One region of the Vreelandella venusta genome, then DNA from elsewhere that is predicted to be linked to it. Evidence: predicted binding sites of a transcription regulator. Region 1 holds the regulator's gene; the other holds the start of a gene.
The links. The regulator sigma-54, encoded in region 1, starts transcription at its own class of promoters, with help from an activator protein. The targets are predictions, from matches to a motif close to TGGCACNNNNNTTGCTNT.
Positions count from the first base shown of each region.

Region 2: the regulator sigma-54 is predicted to act here: its motif matches at 6,655-6,672, upstream of IR195_RS19340 (amino acid ABC transporter substrate-binding protein).

Region 1 covers NZ_CP065135.1:2,622,309-2,637,370, reverse strand. Annotated here, with positions in the region: gene IR195_RS12745 (Maf family protein) at 1-55, shown strand, start outside; gene rng (ribonuclease G) at 115-1,578, shown strand; gene IR195_RS12735 (YhdP family phospholipid transporter) at 1,578-5,489, shown strand; gene tldD (metalloprotease TldD) at 5,489-6,943, shown strand; gene yjgA (ribosome biogenesis factor YjgA) at 6,987-7,508, opposite strand; gene pmbA (metalloprotease PmbA) at 7,605-8,945, shown strand; gene IR195_RS12715 (HPr family phosphocarrier protein) at 9,017-9,286, opposite strand; gene rapZ (RNase adapter RapZ) at 9,333-10,247, opposite strand; gene ptsN (PTS IIA-like nitrogen regulatory protein PtsN) at 10,322-10,792, opposite strand; gene hpf (ribosome hibernation-promoting factor, HPF/YfiA family) at 10,797-11,105, opposite strand; gene IR195_RS12695 (RNA polymerase factor sigma-54) at 11,204-12,619, opposite strand; gene lptB (LPS export ABC transporter ATP-binding protein) at 12,725-13,450, opposite strand; gene lptA (lipopolysaccharide transport periplasmic protein LptA) at 13,526-14,029, opposite strand; gene lptC (LPS export ABC transporter periplasmic protein LptC) at 14,038-14,610, opposite strand; gene IR195_RS12675 (KdsC family phosphatase) at 14,610-15,062, opposite strand, start outside.
Region 2 covers NZ_CP065135.1:4,197,298-4,212,359, reverse strand. Annotated here, with positions in the region: gene phnC (phosphonate ABC transporter ATP-binding protein) at 1-430, opposite strand, end outside; gene phnD (phosphate/phosphite/phosphonate ABC transporter substrate-binding protein) at 488-1,477, opposite strand; gene IR195_RS19360 (histidine phosphatase family protein) at 1,635-2,228, shown strand; gene IR195_RS19355 (amino acid ABC transporter ATP-binding protein) at 2,352-3,080, opposite strand; gene IR195_RS19350 (amino acid ABC transporter permease) at 3,167-4,267, opposite strand; gene IR195_RS19345 (amino acid ABC transporter permease) at 4,289-5,479, opposite strand; gene IR195_RS19340 (amino acid ABC transporter substrate-binding protein) at 5,571-6,596, opposite strand; gene IR195_RS19335 (amino acid ABC transporter substrate-binding protein) at 6,862-7,872, opposite strand; gene speE (polyamine aminopropyltransferase) at 7,963-8,823, opposite strand; gene hemE (uroporphyrinogen decarboxylase) at 8,823-9,935, opposite strand; gene ribA (GTP cyclohydrolase II) at 10,166-10,801, shown strand; gene fmdA (formamidase) at 11,028-12,257, shown strand; gene IR195_RS19310 (FmdB family zinc ribbon protein) at 12,348-12,680, shown strand; gene IR195_RS19305 (glutathione S-transferase family protein) at 12,764-13,384, opposite strand; gene djlA (co-chaperone DjlA) at 13,447-14,208, opposite strand; gene dxs (1-deoxy-D-xylulose-5-phosphate synthase) at 14,238-15,062, opposite strand, start outside.

The DNA of each region.
Region 1 (15,062 bases):
CTTGTTGTGCCAGCAAGGGGTGCCAATCTGGTCGGGCTGCTATCAGCAGAGCTAACCACCATTTCGCCGCCTGCTGTGTTGGCAAGGATACTGTGACTCAATAAGGAATTTTGCATGAGCGGTGAAGTCCTCATCAATTTAACGCCAATGGAGACTCGCGTTGCGCTGGTGGAAAATGGTGTCTTACAAGAGGCGCTCATTGAACGCTCACGTAGGCGCGGCATTGTAGGTAATATCTACAAAGGCAAAGTAGTGCGTGTACTGCCTGGTATGCAGGCTGCCTTTGTTGATATTGGCCTTGAGCGCGCGGCGTTTATTCATGCCCATGAGGTAATGCCATCGGGAACGCCTAATGATGAGCAGCAGACTATTGGTCAGTTGCTACATGAGGGGCAGGCGCTTGTCGTTCAGGTTACCAAAGATCCCATTGGCACTAAGGGTGCCAGGCTCACTACCCATCTCTCGATTCCGTCACGCTATCTTGTCTATATGCCTGATTCCCCCCATCACGGAGTGTCTCAGCGCATTGAAGATGAGCGAGAGCGGGAGCGTTTGAAAGCGCTGCTAGATAAGGGCATTGATGAGCAGACCATTGAGGTAACCGGTGGCTTCATCGTGCGCACAGCGGCAGAGGGGGTCGGTGATGAAGAGCTGGCGAGTGACATGTACTTTCTGCTGCGCATCTGGCGCAAAGTAAGTGAGCGCAAAATAACGGCGGCATCGCCTAGTGTGATCTACGATGACCTGCCGTTGTTTATGCGTACATTGCGGGATGTAATGCGCGATGATATTGAAAAAGTGCGCATCGATTCTCGCGAGAACTTTGTCAAACTGGTTGAGTTCGCAGAAGAGTTTATGCCCGATGCGGTAGACCGTATTGAGTATTATCCAGGCGAGCGACCCATCTTTGATTTGTATAGCGTTGAAGATGAAATTCAGAAAGCTCTGGGTCGTAAGGTTCAGTTGAAGTCTGGTGGCTATCTGGTTATCGACCCGACGGAAGCGATGACCACGATTGATGTTAATACCGGTGGTTATGTCGGTCATCGAAATCTTGAAGAGACGATTTTTAAAACCAACCTGGAAGCGGCAACTGCGATTGCCCGTCAGCTCAGGCTTCGTAATCTTGGCGGTATCATTATTATCGACTTTATCGATATGGTGGATGTCGAACATCAACGCCAGGTGTTGCGTGTGCTTGAAAAAGCGCTAGAGCGTGATCATGCGAAGACGAAATGCACCGGGGTGACTGAGCTGGGCTTAGTTCAGCTGACCCGTAAGCGCACGCGGGAAAGCCTGGAGCAAACGCTGTGCGAGGCTTGCCCAACTTGCAGTGGGCGCGGGACGTTGAAAACGCCTGAAACTGTTTGTTATGAGATTTTTCGCGAGATATTACGCGAAGAACGTGCCTACAGTGCAGAAACGTATATGGTGCTTGCTTCTCAACCGGTGGTTGACAGACTGTTAGACGAAGAGTCTGCGGCGGTGGCTGACTTGGAAACGTTTATTAATAAAACTATTCGTTTTCAGGTAGAGCAACACTACTCACAAGAACAGTACGACATCGTACTAATGTAATGGCAGCGTTACGTTCATTCTCTCGGTGGTGCCTAGTAGTAATCGCTTCGTTACTAGGAGGCCTTGCTGTTGCTCTATTGCTGGCACGTTTATTAATTAGCCAATCCAGTCTGCTGACACCGAAAATAGAAGCGTTATTAGAGGCCCGTGTCGGGGTGCCCGTTACTATCGAGCACCTATCGCTATCTTTGGCGCGTAACGATCTTGTTTTGCGATTGGAAGGCGTACATTCAGCGACGTCTGATGGGCAGCAATTAGTATCCCTTGAAAGTGCACTTTTACGGCTCGATGGCTGGGCGACATTGAGAAATATTGCGCCTGTGTTTAATGATGCGCGTATTACGGGCTTTGAGTTTCATCTCTATCAGCAGGAAAATGCTGCTTGGGGCTGGCCGGCGCCAGCAGAGCTACCGATTGCTATGTCTGAGGAGCCCACTGTTGACTTAGAGGCGCTGGATGCCTGGGCGGGTCTTATTCTTCGCCAGCGCTTGTGGGTAGATAATACTCGTTTGGTGCTGCATGGAAACCAGCAAGCCGTCACCTTGCACGCGCCTACCTTGCTGCTCAATGGCGACGAACGACGGACACGTTTGGAAGGTGCTATTACGATCTTAGAAGCGCAGAGCGAGAATTCGCAAGGCGCTGGGTCTCAAGAAGTCGAGGTTCAAGAAGCACAGGCACAAGAAACGCTGCCGGCTATCGCGATGAACGTGGAGATGCAGCCTGGGGCACAGGGCTTCCGTGATTTTTCAGCGGTGCTTCAATTGGACATGCAGTTGGATCATCTCGTGGCACTAGCCGCTGTTTTACGTTCCGATCATATGCCTTTCCTAGAGCAAGCGGGAGGCGAGGTTACGTTATGGGGACGCTGGCATGCAGGGCGTTTAGATGAGGCTCGCTTGGCTGTTGATGTGCCACAGTTGACTCTGCGCCACGATATTCAATATGCCGTACTGCAGAATATTCAGGCCAATGGCCTTTGGCAGCGAGACGGCGAGGGCGGCGAAGCTTGGCTTAGTGGTGACGCTAAAAACGTTGAGTGGGCACGACCTGAAGGGGGAAGTGGTGGCCCAGCCCTACCGCGGCACTGGTACTTATCCCATCAGCCTGATCGATGGGAAGTCCGCACCAGCGAATTTGAACTGGCTTCTTTGGCGGCTTGGCGCGACTATATTTTGTTGCCTGAATCGCTGACTCGCGTGTTACAAACGCTATCCCCCCGTGGTCAGGTTCAAGGTTTGCGGTTAGGTCAGCGTGAGGGGCATTGGGGGGTTGATGCGGCGTTAACCAATGTGGCGGTGCTGCCTTGGGAGCAAGCGCCAGGAGGTGGCCCCTTAGATGCCTGGGTACAGGCAAGAGATTTTCGCGGCAGGGTAACGTTTAACAGTGCCGGAAGCAGCTCGCTTAATTTTCCTGAATTGTTTGAATCCCCTATGCAGTTGAGTCATGCCGAGGGTGTGGTGGAGTGGGTGTATGATGGCCCAAGCACCATGATCAGTGGTAGGGATCTGCGCTTGGATTGGGACGGTGCCGAAGTGAGTGGAGGCTTTGGTCTGATTGCGAGCGAGCGCGGCGGACAATTTGGACTTGATATTGCCTTTGCAAATGTTGATGCGCTTAATTATCCGCTCTCCCAATGGCTGCCTGTTAAGGCACTTGAACCTGAGCTTCGTGAGTGGTTATTAACTGACGTAGGTGGTTATGTTCCCAGCGGCTTGCTTAAGCTTAGCTTTCCCCTGACTGATGACGAGGCGGAGTCAGAAAGTCAGTTTGCAGAGCAAATTTCCTCCACGTTGGCTCTGTCTGTTACACAAGGGCGACTACCTATCGCGCCTGAGTGGCCTGTACTTGAGGAAATAGAGGGCAGGCTGGTTTGGAAGGACCAGGTGTTGGAGGCAGCTATTCAGCATGCTGAAAGCCAGGGCATTGAGGTCTCTGATGGGGTGCTAAAGATGGCCGAGGAGACGCTTAATTTGTCGGGAAATGTTCGCAGCGATAGTGATTCACTGTTGACGTTTCTCCAGACGATGCCCGAGCTTGATTTGCCCATGCTTAACGATATTCGTGCAGAAGGCCGGGTTGAGGGTGACGTCGCTTTATCGTTGCCACTGAACGCGCCGGACTCATTGGCGCTGGAGATTAATGCTCGACCCAATGTCACAACGCTTGCTTTTCAACCCGTCGCTATTCCGCTAGAAGATATTCAGGGGGAGGTGACGTGGCAGCAGCACGGCGAGAAAAGCGCGTTGCTTGGAAACGTTTCGGGTCTATGGTCGGGTAATTCCATAGAAGCGGATATCAATGTTCCGGACGACGGTATTGCCTTGGGTGGAGATATTGATATTGCCACCTTATTTCAACTGGCCAATATTCCCGCTGAACAAGCTCGCCAGCTGTTTGAAGGGCGTGCTCAGTGGCGTGGGCAGGTCAATCTACAGCCATCACCGTCGCTGGTCCTTGAAAGCCGCTTGCTTGGCATTACAAGCAAGTTGCCAGCGCCATTTAGTAAGTCCGCTGAACAGCCATGGCCATGGCTGTTCAGCGCCGACTTCGACAGTGGTCGCTTAAGCTCACAGTTGGCTGACATCGTTAATGCTCGCGTGCAGCTTGGTAACGATGAACCGGCTGGGGCGGTTACGCTAGGCAGCGCTGCTGCACCGGACGGTTGGCCGACGCAGCCAGGCTGGAGTGTTGTCGCGCAGCTTGATGAGTTGCCTCTCGATGACTGGCAAGAGGCGTTGTCACCGTTGATGCAGGCGTCGTCTTCGCCGAATGGCGATAGTAAGGGTACGCTAATATCAGTCATGCTGAGTACGCCTTGCGTATATTTCCGTGATGCATGTTTTGGTCGCTTAGAAGCGGCAGGTAATATTGAAGGAAAGCGCTTGGCTATGCAGTTAAGCGGTGATCTTGTGTCAGGGCGAGTGAATTATCAGCCTGATAGCGAGCTGCCGCTGGATATTGCAATCTCGTCGCTTGAAGTCGACCGACTATTTGATATGCCTGCTGCAGCGCATGATAGCAGTGCGCCAACACCAGGCTCTTGGATGGATGCTGTTGAAACTCAGCACACCACACCAATTGCTATGCCGGAATGGCTCAACCAGTTGCCGGATGGCAGGCTCAGACTAGCCGATATTGGCGTTGGCGAAGGCCGTTTTGGACCGTTAACGGCTTATTGGCAAAGCCAGGATCAACGTTTTACTCTTTCCCCGGTTGGCCTGACATTAGGTCAGCTCTCTGCCCGCGGAGAGTTGGTGTGGGAGGGCGACGCTAACAATAGCCATACTCGCGCTGATATTTCGATACAAGGTGGTGATGTAGGTACTGCGTTAGAGCATCTCGGTCAACCAATCGCTATGCGTAGCCGTTCCACGGATGTTGGCGCCGCTCTGACGTGGCCAGGCGCTCCTTGGCAATTAGAGTTAAGTCGGGCAGATGGGAATATTCGAACCGATGTACGGGATGGACGCTTTGTGACGCTGGAATCTACACCGGCTCGCTTGGTTGGTCTGCTGAATTTTGACAACATACTGCGTCGTTTGCGTTTCGATTTTTCGGACGTGACGGGACAAGGAACCGCGTTTGACCGGGTGCATGGCACGGCAGATGTCGCCACGGGGCAATTACAGCTACGCGGGCCGCTTACCATTGAAGCGCCATCTACCACGCTAACGTTAACGGGAAGCGTCAATCTCATACAACGTGAACTTGATCAGCGGTTAGGCGTCACACTACCTATTAGTCAGAGCTTGCCTATCGCAGCTATTGCAGTAGGTGCTCCGATCGTTGGTGGCGCTCTTTTTATAGCGGACCAGCTTTTTGGTAGCGCGTTAGATCAAGCAACCACTATTCACTATCGCGTGCGAGGTCCGTGGACGTCGCCGCAGATCACTCTAGAAGGCCCTTAATGACCGCACATAAGAGCGATGTAAATACCGCTGTTTCGATTTTGTTAACACCAAGTGGCCTGGATTTGGATGCCTTGGATACAGGGCTGTCTTACGCCATGGGAGCGGGCATCGATTATGCCGATCTCTACTTCCAACGTACTTGGCAAGAGGGCTGGGTGCTAGAAGATGGTGAGGTAAAAGAAGCCAGCTATAACATTGATGGCGGTGTTGGTGTGCGCTCCTTGGCGGGTGAAAAGACAGGCTTTGCCTACTCCAATCAAATTACCGCAGATGCGCTAATGGATACTGGGCGTACCGCCGCGGGCATTGTGCGAAGCGGTAAACAGCTGCCTGGGCAGCCGGTAGTGGCTGTCAGCGCTGCCGGTCGTTATGCAGGACTTGATCCGTTGGCGGGGCTTACAGCTGACGAAAAAGTGGCGATGTTGAAAGAAGCAGACCGCATCGCGCGCGCAGCTGACCCCTGTATTAGCCAAGTGAGTGCCTCATTGTCAGGCACTTATGAAGTGGTGTTAGTACGTGCTAGTGATGGCACCTTGGCGGCAGATATCCGCCCATTAGTGCGTTTTAACGTGAGTGTTATCGCAGCTAAAAACGGCCGGCGAGAGCGAGGTAGTGCTGGCGGGGGCGGTCGTTACTCTATGTCCCGGCTGCGAGATGAAAACGTAGCGGAACGCTATGCAAAAGAAGCTGTTCGCCAAGCCCTGGTTAACCTCGAAGCAGTCGATGCACCTGCTGGTCAAATGCCTGTTGTTCTCGGCGCAGGCTGGCCAGGTATTCTGCTTCATGAGGCGGTAGGCCACGGGCTAGAAGGCGATTTTAATCGTAAGGGCAGTTCAGCGTTTGCAGGGCAGATGGGCAAGCGTGTTGCGGCGAAAGGCGTGACGGTTGTCGACGATGCTACCGTTGCTGACTGCCGTGGTTCGTTAAGCGTGGACGATGAAGGCACGCCCGGGCAATACACACCGCTGATTGAAGACGGTATTTTAACGGGCTATATGCAAGACAAACTTAACGCCCGGTTAATGAATATGGCACCAACGGGGAATGCGCGACGCGAATCTTTTGCCCATTTGCCGATGCCGCGTATGACCAATACGGTCATGCTGGCAGGCCAAGATGAACCCGCCGACATTATCAAAAGTGTTAAGCGCGGTATCTATGCGGTCAGTTTTGGTGGTGGTCAGGTCGATATTACATCAGGCAAGTTCGTGTTTTCAGCCAGCGAAGCCTACCTCATTGAAGATGGCAAAATTACCGCGCCTGTTAAAGGTGCAACCTTGATTGGCAGCGGCCCTGAGGCAATGGGACGTGTTTCAATGATTGGCCATGATATGGAGATGGACACCGGTATCGGAGTGTGCGGCAAAGAGGGGCAGGGAGTGCCGGTAGGCGTTGGTCAGCCCACCCTTAAGCTGGATGAGCTGACTGTTGGCGGTACCCAGTCGTCGTAACTTGGCTTGGTCTTTATGACTCAGTCATTGAGGCATGCAAGGGTTAGAGTGCCAGCGTATCGCGTAAGTGTTTGAACAGCTTACGCGAGCTGGTTGGTGGTTTACTTTGCTCACGCTCTTTGCGTGCATTGCGTACCAGTTGTCGTATTGCCTGACGATCAGCGTTAGGGTATTCCGCCATAAATAGATCAACAGCACTGTCACCTTCTTCGATTAACCGATCGCGCCATTTTTCTAGTCGGTGAAAGGCATGATCGCGCTGCTCTTTTTCTTGCTCGATAGCGTCGAAGACACCCTGTATGGCAGTAAGGTCTTCTTTGCGAATAAGCTTGCCCACATATTGCATATGGCGCCGGCGGCCTTCATGGGAGCGGATGCGCGAGGTTTCTTCTATGGCGCGTAACATGTCGTCAGAGAGCGGAAATTTTGCGCGTTCGGCAGGTTTCATCGCGATAAGCGTTTCGCCAAGCGCCTGGAGAGCATGCATTTCCCGCTTGAGCTGCGATTTACTGGGGCGCTCTTCTTGTTCATCAATATCGAAGGGCTCGGGACGTTGCTTAGGCATACTAGAACTCACTAATTAGTTTCGTTTGCAGCATTATATCAGGCTGCGACCACAACATTGATCCGCCAATGCGATTCAGGCGAAAAGGAGGCCAAAATGGCACAAGCATTTGATGCAGCGGCCCAGCAGGTGCTGTTAACACAGCGTGCTGAAGAGGCGCTTGCGCTGGCAAAAAAATTAGGCGCAGATGCTGCCGAGGTCGGCGCTAGTGTAGATCAAGGCCTTGGGATAAGCGTGCGTCTTGGTGAAGTTGAAACCGTCGAGCTTTCACGTGATCAAGGGATTGCCGTTACGCTATATGTTGGGCAGCGCAAGGGCAGTGCCTCATCTACTGATGCCAGCAGTGCGTCAATTAAAGCCACGGTAGAGAAAGCCCTGGCAATTGCCCGTTATACGGGTGAGGATCCTGCCGCAGGGTTGGCAGATGCATCGCTAATGGCAACTGACCTGCCTGACCTTAAAGTACATTATCCATGGGCGTTGACGACTGACGAAGCAATCGAATTGGCGCTGGCATGTGAGCAAGCGGGGCGTGACGTAGCGGGTATTCATCAGTCGGAAGGTGCTTCGCTATCCAGTGGTGAGGGAGTGCGAGTTTATGCTAACAGCCACGGTTTCCTCGGCACCCAGAAAGGCAGCAGCCATTCGCTTTCCTGCATGCTGATTGCACAGGATGAGAAGGGTATGCAACGCGATTACGATTATACTTCGGCTCGTAATCCCGCCATGCTTCGTGATCCTGCGGAGGTTGGCCGCGAAGCGGCGTCACGCACGCTACGTCGGTTAGGCGCTCAGCGGCCGCCAACAGGCACCTTCCCGGTGCTGTTTGACCCGTCGCTTTCCAGCGGCCTGGTAGGTCACTTAATGGGAGCGTTGGCAGGTGGGGCGCTTTATCGCGAATCCTCTTTCTTATGTGATCGTTTAGGTAGCCCGCTATTCCCGAGCTGGTTTGGCTTGGAAGAACGGCCTATGGAGATTGGAGCCACGGCTAGCTCGCCGTTTGATGCTGAAGGCGTTCAGACTCGTAATAATCGCTTTATTGATCAGGGTAGTGTCGCCAGCTATATGCTGTCTGCTTACAGTGCGCGGCGCTTGGGCATGCAATCGACAGGGAATGCCGGTGGGGCGCGCAATTTACGTCTGTTGGCGCCGCTGACGCCGCGAGATGATTTGCTGAAGCAGATGGGGCGTGGCATTTGGGTGACTGAACTAATGGGGCAGGGGGTTAACGGCGTGACTGGGGACTATTCACGAGGCGCTGCAGGCTTCTGGGTAGACAATGGCGAAATACAGCATCCCATCGAGGAGTTCACTATTGCCAGTAATTTGAATAGCATGTTTGCTGGCTTAGTTGCAGTCGGTGATGATACCGATACCCGTGGCAGTATTCACACGGGTAGTTGGCTAATTGATGCAATGACCGTCGCTGGTAACTAACAACTTGCCTAACGGCTCAGCTAACACGTTGGCTGACGCTGTTTTACTGATGTTAGTACTCTTCACTGATGTTAGTGCTCTTCGTCAAAACGCGCGTCGAACAGAGCTTCAATCGCCTCTAGTGCTTGTTCGGCGTCGTCGCCTTCCGCTTGGATTCTAAGTTCAGTGCCACAAGGAGCGGCCAGCATTAACAACGACATAATGTTGGCCGCATCTGCCATTTGCTGTTGCTTGTAAACGTGAATCTTGGCCGAAAACTGTTGGCCACACTTGACGAGTTTTGTCGCTGCGCGAGCATGAAGGCCGCGCTGATTAGTGAGCGTTAAGATTCTTTCTGGCACTCTGGTTCCTTTTTGCCGAGTGGGGTCGTGAAGAAAAAGGCGTTGCTTATTGCGCGTTTGTTGAAGGCGGGGATGTGGAAGGCTGCTGTTCACTGAGCGTGTACTGCAGGCCTAGCTCACGATGACGGAGTTGAACCTCTCCCGCTTGTTTCACCAGCATTTGCGCTAGTTGTTCCACCATAAAGACAGAGCGGTGCTGCCCACCGGTACAGCCAATAGCAATCGTCATATAGCTGCGTTGGCTATTTTGGTAAGCGGGTAGCCACTTTTCCAACCATGTCTGGATATCATTGCGCATTTCTTCAACGACGGGATATCCCTTCAGAAAGTGGATGATATTGGCGTCACGGCCAGTGTATTGGCGCAGTGTAGGATCCCAGTACGGGTTTGGTAAGCAGCGCACGTCAAAGACGAGATCAGCATCAAGTGGGACGCCACGCTTATAGCCAAATGACTCTAGTGTCAGCGTTAATCTATCTTCACGCTGTTGAGCAACCTGATCCGTTATCCGGCGACGCAGGTCATGAACCGACAGACGTGATGTGTCGATCATCAGGTCAGCAAGATCACGGATGTCTAGCAGGGTTTCTTCTTCTTTATTGATGGCCTCTTCGAGCGTCATGTCACTGTCACGCGTCAGGGGGTGGCGACGACGCGTAGCTGAATATCGCTCAAGCAGAATTCGGGCATCGGTGGTTAGATAGATAACCTGAAAGTGAATGCTTTTCTGACGCAAAGATTCGAGCATTTTTGGCAGCTGCTTTAGTGCAGCAGGCAAATTGCGCGCATCAATGCTTACCGCTAGTTGGGGACGTGCCCCTTGCTCACGAAGCTCATCCACCAGAGAGCTGAGTAGCATGGCCGGCAGGTTATCGATGGCACAATAGCCAAGATCTTCTAACGCTTGTAAGGCGATAGATTTACCGGACCCAGAACGGCCGCTAATGATCACCAGTTGCATAGAGTGTCTCTTGGCATGCCAATAAAAATGAAGGTAAATGTTGAACTTGTAGGCAGTGTCTAACGGTGGACCGTTTAGCTAACAGGTTGTTCACGAATTTTTGCTGTTATAAGGTCCAATAGCTCACGTTGGCTAGCCGCTCTACGAAGCTGCTGACGTGTGTCAACGCTGTTCATAATGGACGCCACTTGCCCTAGTAAGGCTAAGTGCGTGTCGTCCGCTTCTTCGGGTACTAAAAGTACGAAAACAAGGTCGACGGGGTCGCCATCAATAGCATCGAAGTCTACGGGCTCAGCTAGCTTTAAGAAACCAGCAATAGGTGAGCTACAGTGAGGGCTACGAGCGTGAGGAATAGCAACGCCGTTGCCTATTCCAGTGCTGCCCAAGCGCTCACGACCTATCAGGCGGCTGAAGACTTCTTGGCTATCTAGGCTTGGCGTATTTTGCGCAATAAAGGTGCTGAAAAATTCCAGCACCCTTTTTTTGCTACCCCCGGGGACGTCATACAGCACGCGCTCCGGGGGAAGAATGGTTTCCAACGTCATTGAGTTAACGCACGCCGGCGCCTTGGGCGCGAGCTTGTGCTTTTTCCTTGTGTTTAACGAGTTGACGGTCAATTTTGTCCGCTAGTGCATCAATTGCAGCGTACATATCATTGTCTAATGCTTCTGCGTGTAGATCGGCTCCGGCAGCATGCAGGGTGCAGGCAGCCTGTTGACGCTCCTTCTCAACAGATAAGGTTACTTGTACGGTGGTGATGTTGTCATAATGGCGCTCAACGCGTTCCAGCTTCTCATTTACATAGTCACGCAAGGCGTCAGTCAGATCTACGTGATGACCAGTGATATTTACTTGCATTGACGTGCTCCTTATCCATCGGACTGTTCTTCGATTGTAACCCTTTTTGCGCTATTGCAAAGCCCCTAGACGGACTTTGTCTCGTTAGCACTGTTTTATTAGCGTAAACGGCGGCGCTCGCTTGAAGAGGGAATACCCATTGATTCACGATATTTGGCCACCGTTCGCCTTGCTACTTGAATGCCACCCTCTTCCAATAGCGCCACGAGGCGGCTGTCTGAGAGGGGTTTTCCGGGCGGCTCATCTTGTACCAGTTTTTTGATTCGCGCTCGGATGGCAGTGCTGGAGTGATTGTCGCCGCCATCCTGGCCACTTACTTGGCTTGAGAAGAAGTATTTGAGCTCGAACACGCCACGCGGAGTATGAATATATTTCTGGGTGGTGACCCTGGAAATAGTAGATTCATGCATTTCCACGGCATCTGCGATATCGGCTAAGATCAGCGGTTTCATGGCTTCTTCACCGTGTTCCAGAAAGCCTATCTGGCGAGCGATGATTTCTCGACCCACCCGCAGCAGCGTATCATTTCGGCTTGAAAGGCTCTTGATGAGCCAGCGAGCTTCCTGAAGATGCTCTTTTAAAAATTGGTTATCTTGACTCTTGTCAGCCCGTTTGATGAGGCTTGCGTAGTCAGGTTGAATGCGCAAGCGCGGCAGCGCCTCTGGGTTTAGCTCCAGGTGCCATCCTTCGTGGTCATGGCGGACGACTAAATCTGGCGTTACGTAGCTGTCATCTGTGTCGCCAAAGGCACTCCCAGGGCGGGGATCAAGGCTGCGGATCAAACGAATGACGTCATCAAGCTGCTCATCATCCAGACTTAACCGTCGCTTTAGCAGGCGCGCATCATCTTTACCGAGCGCTTCAAGAAATTGACGCACTAGCCGCTTGGCAGGCATCAACAGCGGTGTATCTTCGGGGAGTGAGGCGAGCTGCAGCATTAAGCATTCTCGCAGGTCGCGAGCAAATACACCGGTGGGTTCAAACTGTTGAAGACGCAGCAGGGTTGTTTCAACTTCACGCTGGCTAAGGCCTTCATGCCCTTGGGCTTTAAGTCCTTCGCGAATGTCATTGAGCGGCTGTGTGAGGTAGCCGTTGGCATCCAGTGCATCGATGAGGCTTTCAGCAATGGCATGGTCGCGTGGTGAAAAATCTGTCATGGCGAGTTGCCAAAGTAAGTGGCCATGTAAACTTTGACCAGCGGCTTGACGCTCAAAGTCTGGCCCCTCGCCACTGGCACCATGGCTACCCAGGTCTTGATAAGTGTCTGACCAGTCACTGTCAGTAGAGAGCTCGTTAGGAATGCTTTCGGACCACTCAGCTTCCTGGGGCTCGCTAACGGCCTGCTCGCCGAACTCGTCTTCCTGCTCAAGCATGGGGTTGGCATCAAGCGCTTGCTGAATTTCTTGACGGAGGTCCAGCGTTGATAGCTGTAACAGGGCTATGGCCTGCTGCAGCTGAGGTGTCATGGTCAGCTGTGTACCGATACGCAATTGAAGAGAAGCTTTCATGACCATCTGAGAACCACTCGTTAATCAGAAAGCTCCACCCTAGTGCGAGTTATGGCTTGGTGCAAGTGCAATAAGTATGCCACCCATACTATTTTTTCTGCAGGTGGCTGTTTACAGGCGGAAATCAGCCCCCAAATAAACGTCTCTTACCCGTTGGTTGTTGAGAATTTCCTGAGGGGGGCCGCTGGCGATGATATGGCCGTCACCTACAATGTAGGCAATATCGCAAATATCTAGTGTTTCTCTGACGTTATGGTCGGTGATCAGTACGCCGATATGGCGTTTTTTGAGTGCTCGAATGATCGTTTTAATATCGCCTACTGAGATCGGATCAACGCCGGCAAACGGCTCATCAAGCAGAATAAAGGCAGGCTCTGTCGCGAGGGAGCGTGCAATTTCAACACGTCTACGCTCTCCGCCTGAAAGACTCATGCCGAAGTTGTCACGAATGTGAGTGATGTGAAAATCTTCCAGTAGCGACTCAAGGCGCTGCTCCCGAGCGCTGCGATCGAGTTCTTTGCGAGTCTCCAGAATTGCCATTATGTTATCGGCGACGGTCAGTTTGCGAAAAATAGAGGCTTCCTGGGGCAAGTACCCAATACCTGCCAGTGCACGTTCGTGCATGGGGGCGTGGGTCAAATCAAGCCCGTCGATGCCTACCTTTCCAGCATCAGACTTTACCAAACCGACAATCATATAGAAGGATGTCGTTTTGCCCGCGCCATTGGGGCCTAGCAGTCCTACCACGCTGCCTTGAGATATCTCTAGGTTAATATCCTTAACTACACGGCGGCGTTTATAGCTTTTGGCTAAGTGGTGGGCATAAAGTGTTTTTATCGGCGCTGTTTCTGATGCTGATTCTAAGGCTGTGTGAGGTGCAGACCCTGCATGTTTTGTCGCCACTGGTCACTCCTATTGTTCCGGCTGAAGAGTCATGCGGATACGTTGTGGTTCACTGCCGCTAACATCAGAACGCGCCTGAACTACACCTTGGTCGATAAAATACTCTAAGCGCCCACCTTCGAAGCGGTCAGCTTGCTGGGTCAGCTCCGCTTGGTCGATTAGCTCTACCCGACGCTCGGCAACATGATAAATGATGCGCTTTGCCCAGCCTTCCATTGGGCTGGCTTGGTCTTCGAGCTGGTTGCGTATATAGGCTCGTCCACCGGTTGCAACGGCGCGCGATAGCTCGCCAGCATCGTTGCGCTGAATCTCAACGCGATCTCCGCGTAGCTGCATATTGCCCTGACGAATATCGACGTTGCCCGAATAGACTGCAGTGCCTGCGCGTTGATCTAGATCTAAACGATCAGCCTCTACTTCTACAGGGGCTTGGCTTTGTGCCATGACCGGTAGCGCTGCCGCAGAAATAGGTAGTGTAATGACGAAGAGTGCCGTGCGAATAAGAGCGTTCATCGCGACTCCTACTGAGAACGAGTGGCAGGCGGGTGAACGCCGCGCACGTTATTGGTTAAGCGGATCTGGCTATCATCCAGCCATACATCCATACGTGAAGCGCTAATGCGTTGAGGCGGCTGCTGAAGTATGGTTTCGGCATCGCTCCAAGCATGGCGGGTGATGCCATTGTAATGTAATAACTCTGTATTCAACTGCCAGCCCTCATCAGGTGCAAGTAATTGGGCTGAGCCAGCTAGCGTGAGTGCTTGCGTGTCAGTATTTAGAGTGCCGCTCTGGGCCGTCGCTAGCCATTGACGCTCCTCTCTATCGAACAGTGTCGCCCTGGGAGAGGTAACCTCTGTCATCGCTGTTTGAGGGGTATGGACTAAGCGTGGCGTCGCCAGCGACTGTTGGATGGCACCGGTGTCACCAAACAGAGTGATTTCTGCATTTTCCAGTACATGGCCGGGCTCTTGAGCGCGAGCCTCAGGATCGATTAATTGGTCTTGAGGGCCGCGCGGGTCTAGCCACGCCAGCACACCACCTAGGGCAAATACCATGGTGGTTATCCAAACGCGTTTTTTAGCCCAAAAGCGCATTACGATTGGCCGTGTAGGTACGTATCTAAAACAGCATCCCAATGGCCTTGAGACATCAATAAGGTGTCGCAGATTTCACGTACGGCACCGTGGCCACCAAGCCGGTCGGTGATCCAGTCGGCATGGGTATGCATGTAATCAGGAGCATTAGGCACGGTAATGCCTACGCCAGAGCGTTTAATAGGAGCAAGGTCTGGTAGATCGTCACCACAATAAGCAACCTGCTCAAGCGTGATATCTAGGCGTTGGCAAAGCGCGCGTAACGTAGTGAGTTTATCTTCACATCCTTGATAAACATGGGTAATGCCCAGCGACGCAGCGCGTTGACTAACCATCGGAGAGTCACGCCCAGTAATTAAGGCAACATGGATTCCGACGCGCTTCAAAAGTTTGAGGCCGTGGCCATCTTGAGTATGGAATGCTTTGATTTCGATACCGTCGGCTTGGAAATA
Region 2 (15,062 bases), 1.6 Mb from region 1:
CGGCACGTTTATTGGCGTAATGAGCAATCCCAACGCGCTCCATAAGGGTAAATGCGCGCTCTATATCGGCTTGAGGGTAGCGACGCGAGATTGCTTGATAGAGATTAACGTAGCCAAGCCGCCCGGCCAGTACGTTCTCCATAACGGTGAGGCGATCAAGTAAGTTAAACCCCTGGAAAACCATGCCAATTTTGCGCCGGGCACGGCGTAACTCAGCGCCTTTCACATTCACCAGTTCGGTGCCGTTGAGTTTGATAGAGCCCGATGTAGGTTCTACTAAGCGATTGATGCAGCGAAGCATGGTGCTTTTACCGGCACCGGATGCGCCGACAATCGAAACAACGCTGTTGCCCTCTACTTTAAGGTCGAGTCCTTTCAGCACTGCCTCGTTGTGGCCATAACGCTTGACCAGATTGGTAATTTCCAGCATGTAATTGTTTCCATCGAAAGGCGAATAATCGCGCCGCCGGAGGCGGCGCAATCGCTATTACTCTAGGTTTTCTCGTGTATAGCTCACGTCATTAGCTGCCTGGATGGTACGAATCACTTGCCAGTTATCTTGGTAATTAATCGGAATAAACTTTTCGACGCCTTCAAACTCTTCGCCAAGCTCGGTGCCGACGAAATCGAAGGTAAAGAAGGCTTCCTCGATTTTTTCTACAAGATCCGGGTGTAGGTTATGGGCGTAGTTATAGGAGGTCGTGGGGAATCGATCAGATTCGTAGATCAGACGTACATCCTCCTCATCGTAAAGGCCGCGTGCTGCCATACGTTCGACCACTTCAGAAGCCACCGGCGCGGCATCGTAGTCTCGTGCGACGACGCCCAGCATCGATTGGTCATGGCTGCCCGAGTAAACGATTTCGTAATCCTCTTCGGGGGTGATGCCAAGCTCTGGCAGTAAGGCACGCGGCGCTAGATTGCCGGAGTTGGATGTAGGTGAGGTGTGGGCAACACGCTTGCCCTTGAGGTCTTCCAGGCTTTCAATGTCTGAATCTGCGTGGGTAAAGAGCTGCAGGGTGTAGCCGAACTGACCATCATCAGACCCCATCAGTGCGAAGGGCACCGCGCCTGCCAAGTTAACGGCAAAAGGCGTCGGGCCGGTCGAGAAGCCAGCAATGTGTAAGCGCCCGCTGCGCATGGCTTCGACTTGTGCGGCGTTAGATTGAACAGCAAAGAAACGCACATCGCGTTCGGTGACCTCGGATAGATGATCAATAAAGGGCTGCCAGATATCCGAATAAATGGCCGGGTCTTCTACCGGGGTATAAGCAAAAATAAGCGTGTCTGGGTTCGCCCATTCAGACTCGTCACTTGGCCGATCAGCCACCATGTCGCCGTTTTCATCGCAGTACATTGGGTCCAGGTCGCCACGCTCGCACTCTGCTAAAGCATGGGTAGAGAGGAGTGCGAAGGGGAGCAGTGATGCAGCCGCTAGCATGGCAAGCGGGCGCTTGCAGAAACGTGATGTTTCCATAGTTAGCCTCTTATGTGCGTTATTTTTGTGTTGTGCTATCCACTATCGAATTCAGCGCTTCTTTTACTGCGCGTACGTTTCGCAAGTGGACATTTGTAGCGCTAGATGTTTATTTTTCGAAAACGATCTCTTTCAATCTAGGGTTTATTACGAAGATATGTCAAACACTTTCACAGCCGCCTTCTACCATTGGCGAAATCGCTATCTGTTGATGCGCCATGGCCATAGCCAAGCGAACGAACAAGGCCTCATTATTAGTTCGCCTGGGCGTGGTCTTTGCGACTTCGGCTTGTCGCCTCTGGGCGAAGAGCAGCTCTCAACAGTCGTTGCACAATGGTGTTGGCCGACGCCCACCAAGGTGCTGCACTCAGACTTTTTGCGGACAACACAAACCGCTGATCGAGTCGCTGCAGCGTTTGGCTTAACGCTGGAAAAAGAGGAGCGCCTTCGTGAGCGTTACTTCGGTGAACTCGATGGCCAATCGGATAAGCATTACCCTGACGTCTGGGCGTTAGATGCCCAAGATGCTGACCATCAACAGCGTCAGGTGGAGGCGGTTAGTCACGTCGCCAAGCGGATGTGTGCAGTGATTGAGGAGCTAGAGCGCCGCTGTGAAGGCGAGACGGTACTGGTGGTGAGCCATGGCGATCCACTACAGATACTGCTCACAGCTCTCGCCAATAAACCACTCATGCAACATCGCGAGCAACCTGCCCTGCAGCCTGCCAGTATCACTCCGCTGGGCAGTTAGTCAGTTTCTGGTGCGGTTGGCAGTGGTTATGGGAGAGCGGGCAATGAATCGGCATCGTTGCAGATAACAATGGGCCTTCGCTGAGGCCCATTGCTTTATTAACTACTTTACCAATTGCGTTACTTAGTGCCCCAGAATCTGGCTTAAGAATAGCTGGGTACGTTCTGACTGCGGGTTATTGAAGAACGGCTCAGGCGCGTTTTCTTCGATGATTTGCCCTTGGTCCATAAAAATCACCCGGTCGGCGACGGTTTTGGCAAAGCCCATTTCGTGGGTCACACACAGCATGGTCATGCCTTCATTGGCAAGCTCGACCATGACGTCTAGCACTTCCTTGATCATTTCTGGGTCAAGGGCCGACGTTGGTTCGTCGAAGAGCATGACGTCAGGGTGCATGCACAGTGAGCGGGCAATGGCGACCCGCTGCTGCTGGCCGCCGGAAAGCTGACCCGGGTACTTAAGCGCCTGTTCGGCAATACGCACCCGTTCCAAGTACTGCATGGCCATTTCTTCCGCCTCGCGGCGTGGCTTTTTTTGCACCCACATGGGCGCGATACAGCAGTTTTCCAGCACGGTTAAGTGAGGAAAGAGGTTGAAGTGCTGGAATACCATGCCCACGCTACGGCGAATTTGCTCGATACGCTTAACGTCTTGGGTAAGCGGTACGCCGCCTACCACGATATCGCCTTGCTGATGCTCTTCCAGGTGGTTAATACAGCGAATCAAGGTTGATTTGCCCGAGCCTGAAGGCCCGCAAATAACGATACGCTCGCCGCGTTTTACTTCCAGGTCGATATCGCGCAGCACGTGGAAATCACCGTACCATTTATTAACGCCGCGCATTTCAACCATCAGATCCGAAGTCGGGGTGCCAGAGATGTCGGTAGCTGCTTGAGTCATGTCTTTATCCTGCTAAAAAATCGTTAATAAAAGCGGCGTTAGCGCTTATGACCGGTGTGTAGCTTGCGCTCTAAATACTGGCTATAGCGCGACATGCTGAAACAGAAGACCCAGAACATGAAGGCGGCAAAGACATAGCCTTCCAGCGAGAAGCCCAGCCAGCGTGAGTCGGCTAGTGCCGCTTGCACGATCCCCAATAGGTCAAATAGCCCGATGATCATGACCAGGGTGGTGTCTTTAAACAGCGAAATGAAGGTATTGACGATGCCAGGAATCATCATTTTCAGCGCCTGGGGAAGCACTATCAGCCCCATGCGCTTCCAGTAGGTCATACCGAGCGCAGCAGCAGCTTCTTCCTGGCCCTTTGGAATGGCTTGCAGGCCACCACGAATAACCTCGGCCATGTAGGCGCTTTGGAATAGCGTTAGGCCGATCAGTGCCCGCACTAAACGGTCTACATTCATCTCAGAAGGTAGAAAAAGCGGCAGCATTACCGAGGCCATGAATAGCACCGTAATCAGCGGTACCCCACGCCAGAACTCGATAAAGACGACGCAGAAGCTTTTCACGATGGGCATGTTGGAGCGTCGCCCCAACGCCAGCACAATACCGATAGGCAGTGCGCCCACCATACCGACGGTCGCCAGCAGCAGGGTTAGCAGCAAGCCACCCCAGCGATGTGTAGGCACGCGAGGCATGTCAAAGTAGCCGCCGTGCAGCAGCACATAGGCAACGATGGGGAAGCCGATAAGAGCGAATATCGCCACCCAACGTTTGAGGGGCAGGCGTGGAATGGCGAGCCAGGCTATCAGCGTAAAGAAACCAGCAAAGACGATGTTGGCTCGCCAGATTTCCTCACGGGGATACAGACCGTAGATAAATTGGGTTAAGCGTGCATTAATGAAGACCCAGCAAGCCCCTTCCCGAGAACAGTCATCTCGTGTGGTACCGATCCAATCGGCATTCAAAAACGCCCACTGAACGGTGGGAACGACAAGCAAATAGAGTATGTAAAGCCCGATAAGAGTAAGGAGGGTATTGATCGGACCATTGAACAGATTGGCACGCAGCCAAGCAACTGCCCCAACAGAGCTACTGGGAGCTGGCCGCCCTTTAATGATTATTTGATTATGGATCATGGAAATATCCTCACCGTCGGCCTAGCGTTCAACCAGTGCCACTCGGGCGTTGAACCAGTTCATAAACATGGACACCAGCAGGCTGATGGTTAGGTAGACCGCCATGGTCATCGCAATAACCTCAATGGCTTGGCCGGTCTGGTTCAGCGTGGTACCTGCAAATACCGAGACAAGGTCGGGATAACCGATGGCGGTTGCCAGCGACGAGTTCTTAATCAAGTTCAAGTACTGGCTGGTTAGCGGTGGAATAATGACGCGCAGTGCCTGAGGAATAACCACCAGACGAAGTACCAAGTTGCGTGGCAGGCTTAGCGCCTGGGCGGCTTCTGTTTGCCCGTGCGAAATTGCCTGAATACCAGAGCGGACAATTTCGGCAATAAAGGAGGCGGTATAAATCGAAAGTGCCAGCCAAAGTGCGAGGAACTCAGGGATCACCGTAATACCGCCACGGAAATTAAAGCCGCGTAGTTCCGGCATTTCCCAGGTAACCGGCACGCCAGTAGCAACGAGCACTAATAGCGGTAAGCCAAAAATCAGCACAAATGATATCCAGTAAGCCGGCAGGCGTTTACCGGTGGCTTCGTGGCGACGCTTGTTCCATATCACCAGGGCAATACTGGCAACAATGGCGATAAGGAAGGTAAGCGGGATCAAGCCAAAGCCAGACTCAAACAGCGGTTGGGGTAAATACAGTCCGCGTACGTTGAGAAAGATGACTTCACCAAATGCCAGGCTATCTCTGGCGCTTGGCATCGTGCGTAATACCGCAAAGTACCAGAAGAATATTTGCAGTAGCAGCGGGATATTGCGGAAAGTTTCGATATAGGCAGTGGCTAAGCGCGCTAGCAGCCAGTTAGGCGACAGGCGGGCGATGCCCACAATAAAGCCAATGATGGTCGCGGCCAATACCCCTAGGCCACCCACCAGCAACGTATTCAGTAAGCCGACCAAGAAGGTGCGGCCATAAGTGCTTTGAGATGAGTAGTCGATCAGACTCTGCACAATCCCAAAACCTGCGGTGTTGCCCAAGAAACCAAACCCAGTGGTGATACCACGTGCGGATAAGTTGTCTTGGACATTACCGACAATGTAGAACAAAAAGGCTGCCACAGCGGCGACGAGGAGTAGCTGGAAAATAAGCGCACGTTTGGCGCGATCTCGCCAAAACGGCGGCTTGTGGCCAGCGGGACGAGTGTTAGGACTTACGGACATGGAAGGCGTCTCCGCGATACGGACGGTCAATCAAATGGCCCGCCGATGCCCTTGGAAGCATGGAGCGGCGGGCCGGGGTCAAACGAGACGCTTAGCGAATCGGCGGTGCGTACTGGAAGCCACCTTGGTTCCAGAGGGCGTTAACACCACGTTCAATTTCAAGTGGAGAGCCCATGCCGACGTTGCGCTCAAAGCTTTCGCCGTAGTTACCGACTTGGCTGAGGATGTTGTAGGCCCAATCGGCTTCTAAGCCCATGCCTTCACCATAGTTGCCATCTTGGCCAAGTAGGCGGGCAACATCAGGATTCTCAGAGTTGAGCATCTCTTCGGCATTTTCACTGGTGACGCCATACTCTTCGCCGTTAATCATGGCGAATAGCGACCACTTCACGATGTTAAACCATACATCGTCGCCTTGACGTACAACAGGGCCCAGAGGCTCTTTGGAAATAATGTCGGGTAGAATGACCGCGCTGTCCGGGTCATCTAGCTGAATACGCAGTGCCGCCAGCTGAGAGGTATCCGAGGTCAATACATCACAGCGCCCAGACTGGAAGCCGCCCACGGTTTGTTCAGAGGTATCAAATACAATGGGGTCGAACTGCATATCGTTGGCGCGGAAGTAGTCGGCTACGTTGAGTTCGGTCGTGGTGCCAGACTGAATACAAATAGCGGCACCATCCAATTCGCTGGCACCACTAAGCCCCAGATCGCGGTTAACTAGGAAGCCGATACCGTCGTAAAAGGTCACGCCAGTGAAGTTAAGGCCCAGGGTAGTGTCACGAGTGGTGGTCCAAGTGGTATTACGTGATAGTACATCGACTTCGCCAGACTGAAGGGCTGTAAAGCGCTCTACGGCGTTCAGGGAAATATAGTTCACCGCATCAGCATCACCGAGAACGGCGGCGGCAACGGCACGACATACATCAACGTCGAGTCCTTGCCAGTTACCTTCATCGTCCGGGGCAGAAAAACCTGGCAGGCCATCGCTGACGCCGCACTGAACAGCGCCGCGTTCCTTCGTGTCTGCTAACGTATCAGCCTGAGCAGTGGCGACACCGGCCAGCGTGATAGCACCCGCGGAGGCCAGCAGTACCAAGTGTTTCTTATTCATCATGGTCTTTCCCCTTACTCGATTTAATGTCGTTATGCATGCAGATGCATGACACTAAAAGCTAGCAAGGAAGGTGCCAGAAAGGATATGTCGTCAAATTCAGCGCTTTTCAACGCAAAATCCCTGCTGTATACGAAAGTATTGGTGCAAAAAGAAACATTAGCGACTAGTGATTGCTCTATTTTAATGCGTAGTCGCTAATGTGACTGCTAGCTTAAAAAAAGGTAGCTCAGCGTTATGAATTAACGAGCTTAAAGGATGGACAAGATTAACGAATAGGCGGTGCGTATTGAATGCCACCATCTTTCCACAAGGCGTTTAAGCCTCTGGCAATCTTGAAGTCGGAGTCGGCACCAACGTTTCTATCAAAGATATCGGCATAGTTACCCACCTGCTTGATGATTTGGTACGCCCAGTCAGAATTGATACCCATTGGCTCGCCGAAGTCACCATCTTGGCCAAGCAAGCGCATGACATCAGGGTTTTCCGAATTAAGCTGTTCATCTACGTTAGCTTGTGTAATGCCCAGCTCTTCCGCATTTAGCATGGCAAACAGCGACCACTTCACAAGATTGAACCATTGGTCATCATTTTGACGAACGGCTGGGCCCAGCGGCTCTTTCGAGATAATTTCAGGGAGCACGACCGCCATGTCGGGATCAGCAAGCTGCATCCGCTGGGCATACAGCTGGGAAGCGTCAGAGCTTAAAACATCGCAGCGGCCCGCTTCAAAGCCGGCAATCGACTGCTCGGGCGCATCAAAAACGACAGCATCATAAGTCATACCGTTGATGCGGAAGTAATCAGAAAGATTGAGTTCGCTGGTGGTGCCAGACTGGGTGCAAACTGCTGCGCCATCAAGCTCTTTGGCGCTTTGCACGCCTAGATCGCTGGCCACCATAAAGGCTTGGCCATCGTAGTAACTCACGCCGGTAAAATTCATCCCCATTGTTGTGTCACGGCTTGAGGTCCAAGTTGTGGTGCGTGATAGCACATCGACTTCGCCAGACTGCAGCGCGGTAAAACGCTCTACTGAGTCGAGCGGCACGAAATCTACTTTTGTCGCGTCGCCAAGCGCCGCGGCGGCAATAGCACGGCACACATCAGTATCCAGGCCTCGGTATTGGTCGTCGTCATCTAATGACGAAAAGCCTGGCTGGGCAGCGTTAACGCCACAGCGCACGCTGTCGCGCTCCTGAACGGTTTCCAGCGTGCTGGCCATAGCCATCGCCGGTACTAAAACACCAATTCCTACTCCCAACCAACGAACGGTTTTCATTTGTTATTCCTTAACGTGAAAGGGCTAGTAAACGTAAGCATATAAAAAGCCGAGCAATGCTCGGCTTTTTGGCTATGCGCAGACGCACTGTTATGCGAAGGCTTTACGCATAAAAGGCGGCAGCGATAGTGCACCACGGTGAGCATCACTAGTGTAGTACTGTAGCGGCATTTGATGCTCAGCGGCAGCCTGTTCGCGGAAGCTTTCAACGCTGGTCGCTTTACCGGCCAACGTGACACTCCACCAGCCTGAAGGGTAAACCGGCTGGGGGAAGGGCAGTGTGGCCACGCTATCAAAGCCCGCCTCACGCATGTCGTTACGCAGTTCACGAATGATAGAGCCGCTGTGGTAAAGCGGTGATTCGCTCTGCTGCACCATCACGCCGCCGCTTTTAAGAATGCGGTGGCAGCGCTTCAAAAAGTCGGTTTTGAACAGGCCTTCTGCAGGGCCGACCGGGTCGGTAGAGTCGATGATCAGCACGTCGATGCTCTCGTCGGCTGCGTCGTCTACCCACTTCACACCATCCGCAAACAGCAGCTCGGCACGTGGGTCACCGTTAGCTTCTACCAGCGCGGGGAAGAAGCGCTCGGCGGCCTTTGTCACTTCCTCATCGATGTCAATTTGCGTGACTTTCTCAACGCCCGGATGACGCAGCACTTCCTTCAGCGTGCCGCAGTCGCCACCGCCAATAATCACTACCCGCTTGGGATCTTGATGAGTGAACAACGCCGGGTGGGCAATCATTTCGTGGTAGAGGAAGTTGTCGCGATCGGTCAGCATCACGCAGCCATCCAGCACCATCAGGTTGCCGTAGGTCTCGGTGGCGTACACTTCCAAGTGCTGGTAGGGGCTTTGCACATCCAGCAGCTTCTCAGTGACTTTCAGCGAGAAAGCGCTGCCGTGGCTATCAAATACTTCGGTAAACCACTGGTCGTCGCGTAAATCGCTCATTACTTTGCTCCTGGGCACGGGGCGTCTGTTTGGGTAGGAATGCTTTGATGATACTGCGGGCTTAAATCGTGCAGCGCCTCCATAAAGGCGGTGACGTGATCCGGATTAGTGAACTGGCTGATGCCATGGCCCAAGTTAAAGACGTGGCCAGGACCGTGCCCATAGCTTTCCAACACCCGTGCGACTTCCGCGCGGATGGCAGAAGGACGTGCGAACAACACATTGGGATCGAGGTTGCCTTGCAGCGCTACTTTATGGCCTACCCGTGCGCGGGCGTCGGAAAGTTCGGTGGACCAATCGATACCTAGCGCATCGGCTCCGGCACAGGCGATGTGCTCCAGCCATTGGCCGCCGTTCTTGGTAAACAGAATAACCGGCACATGGCGACCATCGTGCTCACGAATCAGGCCAGAGACAATTTGCTCCATGTAGCGCAGTGAAAATTCCAGGTAGGCGGGGGTTGAAAGTGCACCGCCCCAGGTATCAAAAATCTGTACTGCCTGAGCGCCGGCGCGAATCTGCGCGTTTAGGTAGTCGGTTACCGACTGCGCCAGGGTATCCAGCAATTGGTGCATGGTGTCTGGCGTATCGTAAAGCATGGTTTTCAGGTGGCGGAAATCTTTGCTAGAACCGCCTTCCACCATGTAGGTGGCTAGCGTCCAGGGGCTGCCCGAAAAGCCGATCAACGGCATGCGGCCGTTCAGCTCACGACGAATGGTCGATACGGCGCGCATCACATAATCGAGGTCGCGCTCGGCGTTGGGCACCGTTAACGCTGCAACCTCTTCTGGAGTGCGCACAGTTTTTCTGAATTTCGGGCCTTCACCGGTTTCGAAATAAAGCCCTAGCCCCATCGCATCTGGGATGGTGAGGATGTCGGAGAACAGAATGGCGGCATCTAGTGGGTAACGCTCAAGGGGCTGTAGCGTTACTTCACAAGCTAGGTCATGGTTGCGACACAGATCCATAAAACTGCCCGCATCGGCGCGACTGGCGCGATATTCTGGCAGGTATCGGCCTGCTTGGCGCATCATCCACACCGGAGTGCGGTCGACGGGCTGGCGAGCCAGCGCACGAAGAAAACGGTCGTTTTGCAAAGGTGTGGTGGTCATAAACACTTGCTCTTGAGAAGTTTGCCCGCATTGTAAGGGAGTCATTGTACTTGAAGATAACGGTACTTGAAGATAACTGTGTCTGAAGGCGGCAATTGTACTGAAAAACGTACTTAAAAACGCCTCTCCCTGTTGAGACCGTGAGGCTACCGCTGCTTCCTGGTAGAATGTTTTCTTATTTTTCCAACACCGGTGTGGTTAGCTGGTTTGGTTAATCGACGAGGTAACCTGTGACCATTCGCTTCATTGCCGCTTCCCGGCTGCCCACCCCTTGGGCCACATTCACCATGCACGGCTTCGAAGACGAAGCCACGGGTAAAGACCATATCGCCTTAACGCTAGGTGATGTGAGCGGCGGCGAGCCAGTACTGGGGCGCGTGCATTCTGAATGTTTAACCGGCGATGCGCTGTTTTCCATGCGCTGCGACTGCGGCTATCAGCTACAAGAAGCGCTCAAGCGAATTGCCGAAGAAGGTCGTGGCGTGCTGTTCTACCTGCGCCAGGAGGGGCGAGGTATTGGGCTGCTGAATAAAATCCGCGCTTATCATCTGCAAGACCAAGGTGCAGATACGGTTGAAGCCAATGAGCAACTTGGTTTTGGTGCGGACATGCGTCGCTACGACCTGTGTGTGCCGATGCTTAACCACTTGGGTATCACGGCATTAAAACTGATGACCAACAACCCTCGTAAGGTGGATGCCTTAACCCGGGATGGCGTGAACGTGGTTGAGCGCCTGCCAATTACCACCGGCCTGAATCCCCATAATGAGCACTATCTCTCAACCAAAGCGGGCAAACTTGGCCATATGATGGCGCTGGACGATTTTACCCAAGCCAGCGACGTCGATATCGAACGTAAAGGGTGACTAAGCCCTTTTGTCACCCTATTGAACCGCTCTTCTGTCTGAATGCTTCTAACGCCCGCTCTCCTGAGTATTTGTTGAGCAGATACTCGGCTGAGTTTGGTTAAGGCTGCGTAATAGTCGAGATGTAATTAGCTTATAACTGCCTGAGTGACTATTTTGCATAGTGGGGTAGGGGAAACGATCTTCTCTACGCTGACTATCCTACGTTACGTGACAGAGGTTTGTTATGGCTGAAACAATTATTAAAATTGACCTTAAACAATCACCTTACGAGAACGAACAGATCCATAATCGCTGGCATCCCGATATACCCATGGCCTGCATGGTAAAGCCTGGTGACGACTTTATCGTTGAGTGTCATGACTGGACTGGCGGGCAAATTCATAACAATGACAGCGCCGACGATGTACGCGATGTTGACTTAACCCAGGTTCACTTTTTATCAGGTCCCGTAGGCGTTGAAGGTGCTGAGCCTGGCGATTTGTTGGTAGTCGATATTCTTGATATTGGTACCTTTGAGGAGAGTCAGTGGGGGTTCAATGGCTTTTTTTCTAAACAGAATGGCGGTGGTTTTTTAACCGAGCATTTCCCAGAGGCACAAAAGTCGATCTGGGACTTTAATGGCATGTTCACTAAATCCCGACATATTCCTGGTGTCGAGTTTGCTGGTTTAATCCATCCGGGCTTGATTGGTTGCTTACCGTCAAAAGAGATGTTGGCTGAATGGAATAAGCGGGAAAAAGCACTTTACGATACTGAGCCTGACCGTATCCCCCAGTTAGCCGCGCTTCCCTACGCCGATACGGCGCATATGGGTAAATTGTCAGGCACTGCAAAGCAACAAGCTGCCGCTGAAGGCGCGCGAACAGTACCGCCCCGTGAGCATGGTGGTAATTGTGATATCAAAGACTTATCGCGTGGGTCGACAATTTATTTTCCTGTGTACGTTAAAGATGGTGGTTTGTCGGTAGGCGACCTGCACTTTAGCCAAGGTGATGGAGAAATCACCTTTTGCGGTGCTATTGAGATGGCGGGCTGGATCCACTTGCGGGTTAACCTGATCAAAGGTGGAATGGAGAAGTACGCCATCAAGAACCCTATTTTCAAGCCAAGCCCTGTCACGCCGAAATACGATGATTACCTAATCTTTGAAGGGGTATCGGTCGACGAACAAGGTAAACAGCACTACCTGGATGTGCACGTGGCTTATCGTCAGGCCGTTCTCAATGCGATTGAGTACCTCAAAAAATTTGGTTACACCGGTGCCCAAGCCTACTCGCTGCTAGGCTGCGCCCCCGTACAAGGGCATATCAGTGGCGTTGTCGATATTCCCAATGCTTGCGCAACACTTTGGCTGCCAACGGATATTTTTGATATTGATGTGAAGCCGAATGCCAATGGGCCTGGAGCGCAAGTCGCCCAGGGGGCTGATCTGCCGCTCTCCAAGGATAAGTAGAGCGCCTAGCTATAGCTGCATTGAGAAAGGCAGCGACACGTCAGTATCGCTGCCTGTTACAAGGGATGCTAACAATAAGGAGAAAGCGGTATGCCTCTCTATGACTATAAATGTGCTACCCATGGCTTATTCCACGAACTGGTTCCACTGAGCGAGGTAGGTGATGCTTGCGCTTGCCCAACTTGTGGAACGTTGTCACCACGAGTACTGCTGGTCGCCCCTCAGTTATTAACAATGGACCCAGCACGGCGTAGTGCCTTTGCGCGGAATGAAAAAGCCGCACACGAGCCCAGGCATGGCAACCAGCAGAGTGAGCGCGAAAAAGGCTGTTGCCATCAAGCGCATCATAAGCCCCAAGTATTTTATACGGCGGAAGGTAATAAAATGTTCCCTTCCGCACGTCCTTGGATGATAAGTCATTAAGCGTTAGGTCACTTTGCCTGCGCTATCCACGCCAGCGGTGTAGACAGCGAGTGCCTGGGTAGCGTCATTTGTGGCTAAAAATACTAAGCCGCTGCCGCTTGCTCTTTTTCCATGGCACGGGCTAGCGCCGGGCGCTCAGCGTGACGTGCACGGTAGACCGCTAGGGGTTCAGGCAGCCGGTGTTTCATGCTGGCTGCCCACGTTAGCGTATGAGTAAGGAAGAGATCTGCCAGGGTAAATGTCTCGCCGACTAACGTCTCCTGGCCCTGGTAACGGCGTTCTAGTGCTAGCAGTGCCCGCTGAAATTCCCAGGCGGCGGTGGGCAAGACTGAAGGCACGCGCTTATCTTGGGGGAGGGCAAATTTATGCTTGGCCTGAAGCCACAGCGGTTGCTCGATTTCGGTGACGATAAAGCTTAGCCACTGGTCGACCTGCGCTCGCTCAGCGACGCTTTCTGGCAGAAGGCTGCCATCACCGTATTGCTCGGCTAGATAACGGCAGATAGGTGCCGATTCAAACAGCGTTAGCTCGCCATCTTCAATCACTGGCACCTTGCCGTCTGGATGGCGGGCTAGGTGCTCAGCAGTCTGTCCTTCGCCTCTATCCAATGCGACATGTTGGCAGCGGTACTCCAGGCCAAGTTCTTCAAGTGTCCAGGTAACCCGCAGCGAGCGAGAGTTCGGAAAACTATAGTTCGTTATCATTAGGCGGCTCCTAAGCAGCGCGGTGAGTTTTTACTCTAGCGAGTGCTTAGAAACCTGTCGAGCTACCGGTCTCGGGCGCTACGGATGCGTTCGTATGCGTTGCCAATTTCGCTGGTGCGCGCCTGGGCCACTTCACGCATGCTTTCAGGCAGCCCTTTGCCTGCGAGCTTATCGGGGTGGTTTTGGCTCATCAGGCGGCGGTACGCTTTTTTGATTTCGGCGTCGCTGGCATCTTCACTCACGCCCAGTACTTGATAGGCGTCTTTCAATGCCTCTTCGCTGGAGCCCTGCGAATTCGCGGCGGCACCGTGAAGCATGGCTTCGATTTGCTGCACTTCGGCGTCGCTACAGCCTACGCCGCGGGCCACGCGCAAAATCATCTCGTGCTCGGCAGGATGCAGCACGCCGTCGGCCGCAATGGCGGTTAACTGAACTTGCAAAAACACTTGGCGTAAAACCGGTTGGCGCTGGGTCAATCGGTTAACGTTCGCCAGCTCTGCATCGAGGTCAAAGCCGTCGGCGCGTCCGCGCTCGAAGGCCGCTCGCGCCTTGGCACGCTGTTCGCCCTGAAGGTGCATTTGGTCGAACAGTTTTTCGGCCACGCCCAGCTCGCCATCGGTGACTTTACCGTCGGCTTGGCACAAGCAACCCATTACCGAGAAGATCGACTCTAAAAAGCCTTCTTGGATTTGTGTGCGGGCAGCGTTTAAGCGGCGGCTAATGCGTCGCCCTAGCCACCAGCCCAGCCCACCACCGACCAGCAGGCCAATGGGGCCGCCGGCAGCAAGGCCAATCAGGCCAAACAAAATAATCAAAAATAGCATGGTGTTCTCAGCCGTTGAAAAGTGAAAAGTTACGGGAGACGAGCGCGAATAGCGCGCTCGATACCGTCGGCATCCAGACCGCAGTCACGTAGCAACTCTGCGGGGGTGCCGTGCTCAACAAAGGTGTCAGGTAGGCCTAAATTGAGCACCTCGATTTGTACCCCTTCCGCGTGCAGTAGCTCGTTCACAGCGCTGCCTGCACCACCGGCGATCACATTCTCTTCCAGAGTGACCAGCAGCTCATGTTCATCGGCAGCATGCAGCACGGTGTCCCGGTCCAGTGGCTTGATAGAGCGCATATTGATATGCGTTGCGTCGAGCTTTTCGGCAACCTCTGCGGCCGCGCCGTTGACGCTACCAAACGCCAGCAATGCAATGCGCACACCTTCAGCTCCAGCGTCGCGGCGTAGCTGTGCTTGGCCGATGGGCAGTGGCTCTAAGTGCTCAGGAATAGCTGCGCCAGGGCCTGTACCACGCGGGTAACGAACCGCTGCTGGGCCTGGGTGATGATAAGCGGCGCTAAGCATGGCGCGGCACTCTGCTTCATCAGCAGGGGCTAGAATCACTATGCCCGGAATGCAGCGTAAAAAAGACAAATCCATGCTGCCGTGGTGCGTTGGCCCGTCTTCACCTACAAGGCCTGCGCGGTCAATCGCAAAGGTTACGTCTAGATTCTGGACGGCAACATCGTGAATAAGTTGGTCGTAGCCACGCTGTAAGAACGTGGAATAGATCGCCACAACAGGCTTCATGCCCTCGCAGGCCATGCCCGCAGCGAGCGTCACGGCATGCTGTTCGGCGATCGCGACATCAAAATAGCGCTCGGGATACTGCTGGGAGAAGCGAATTAAATC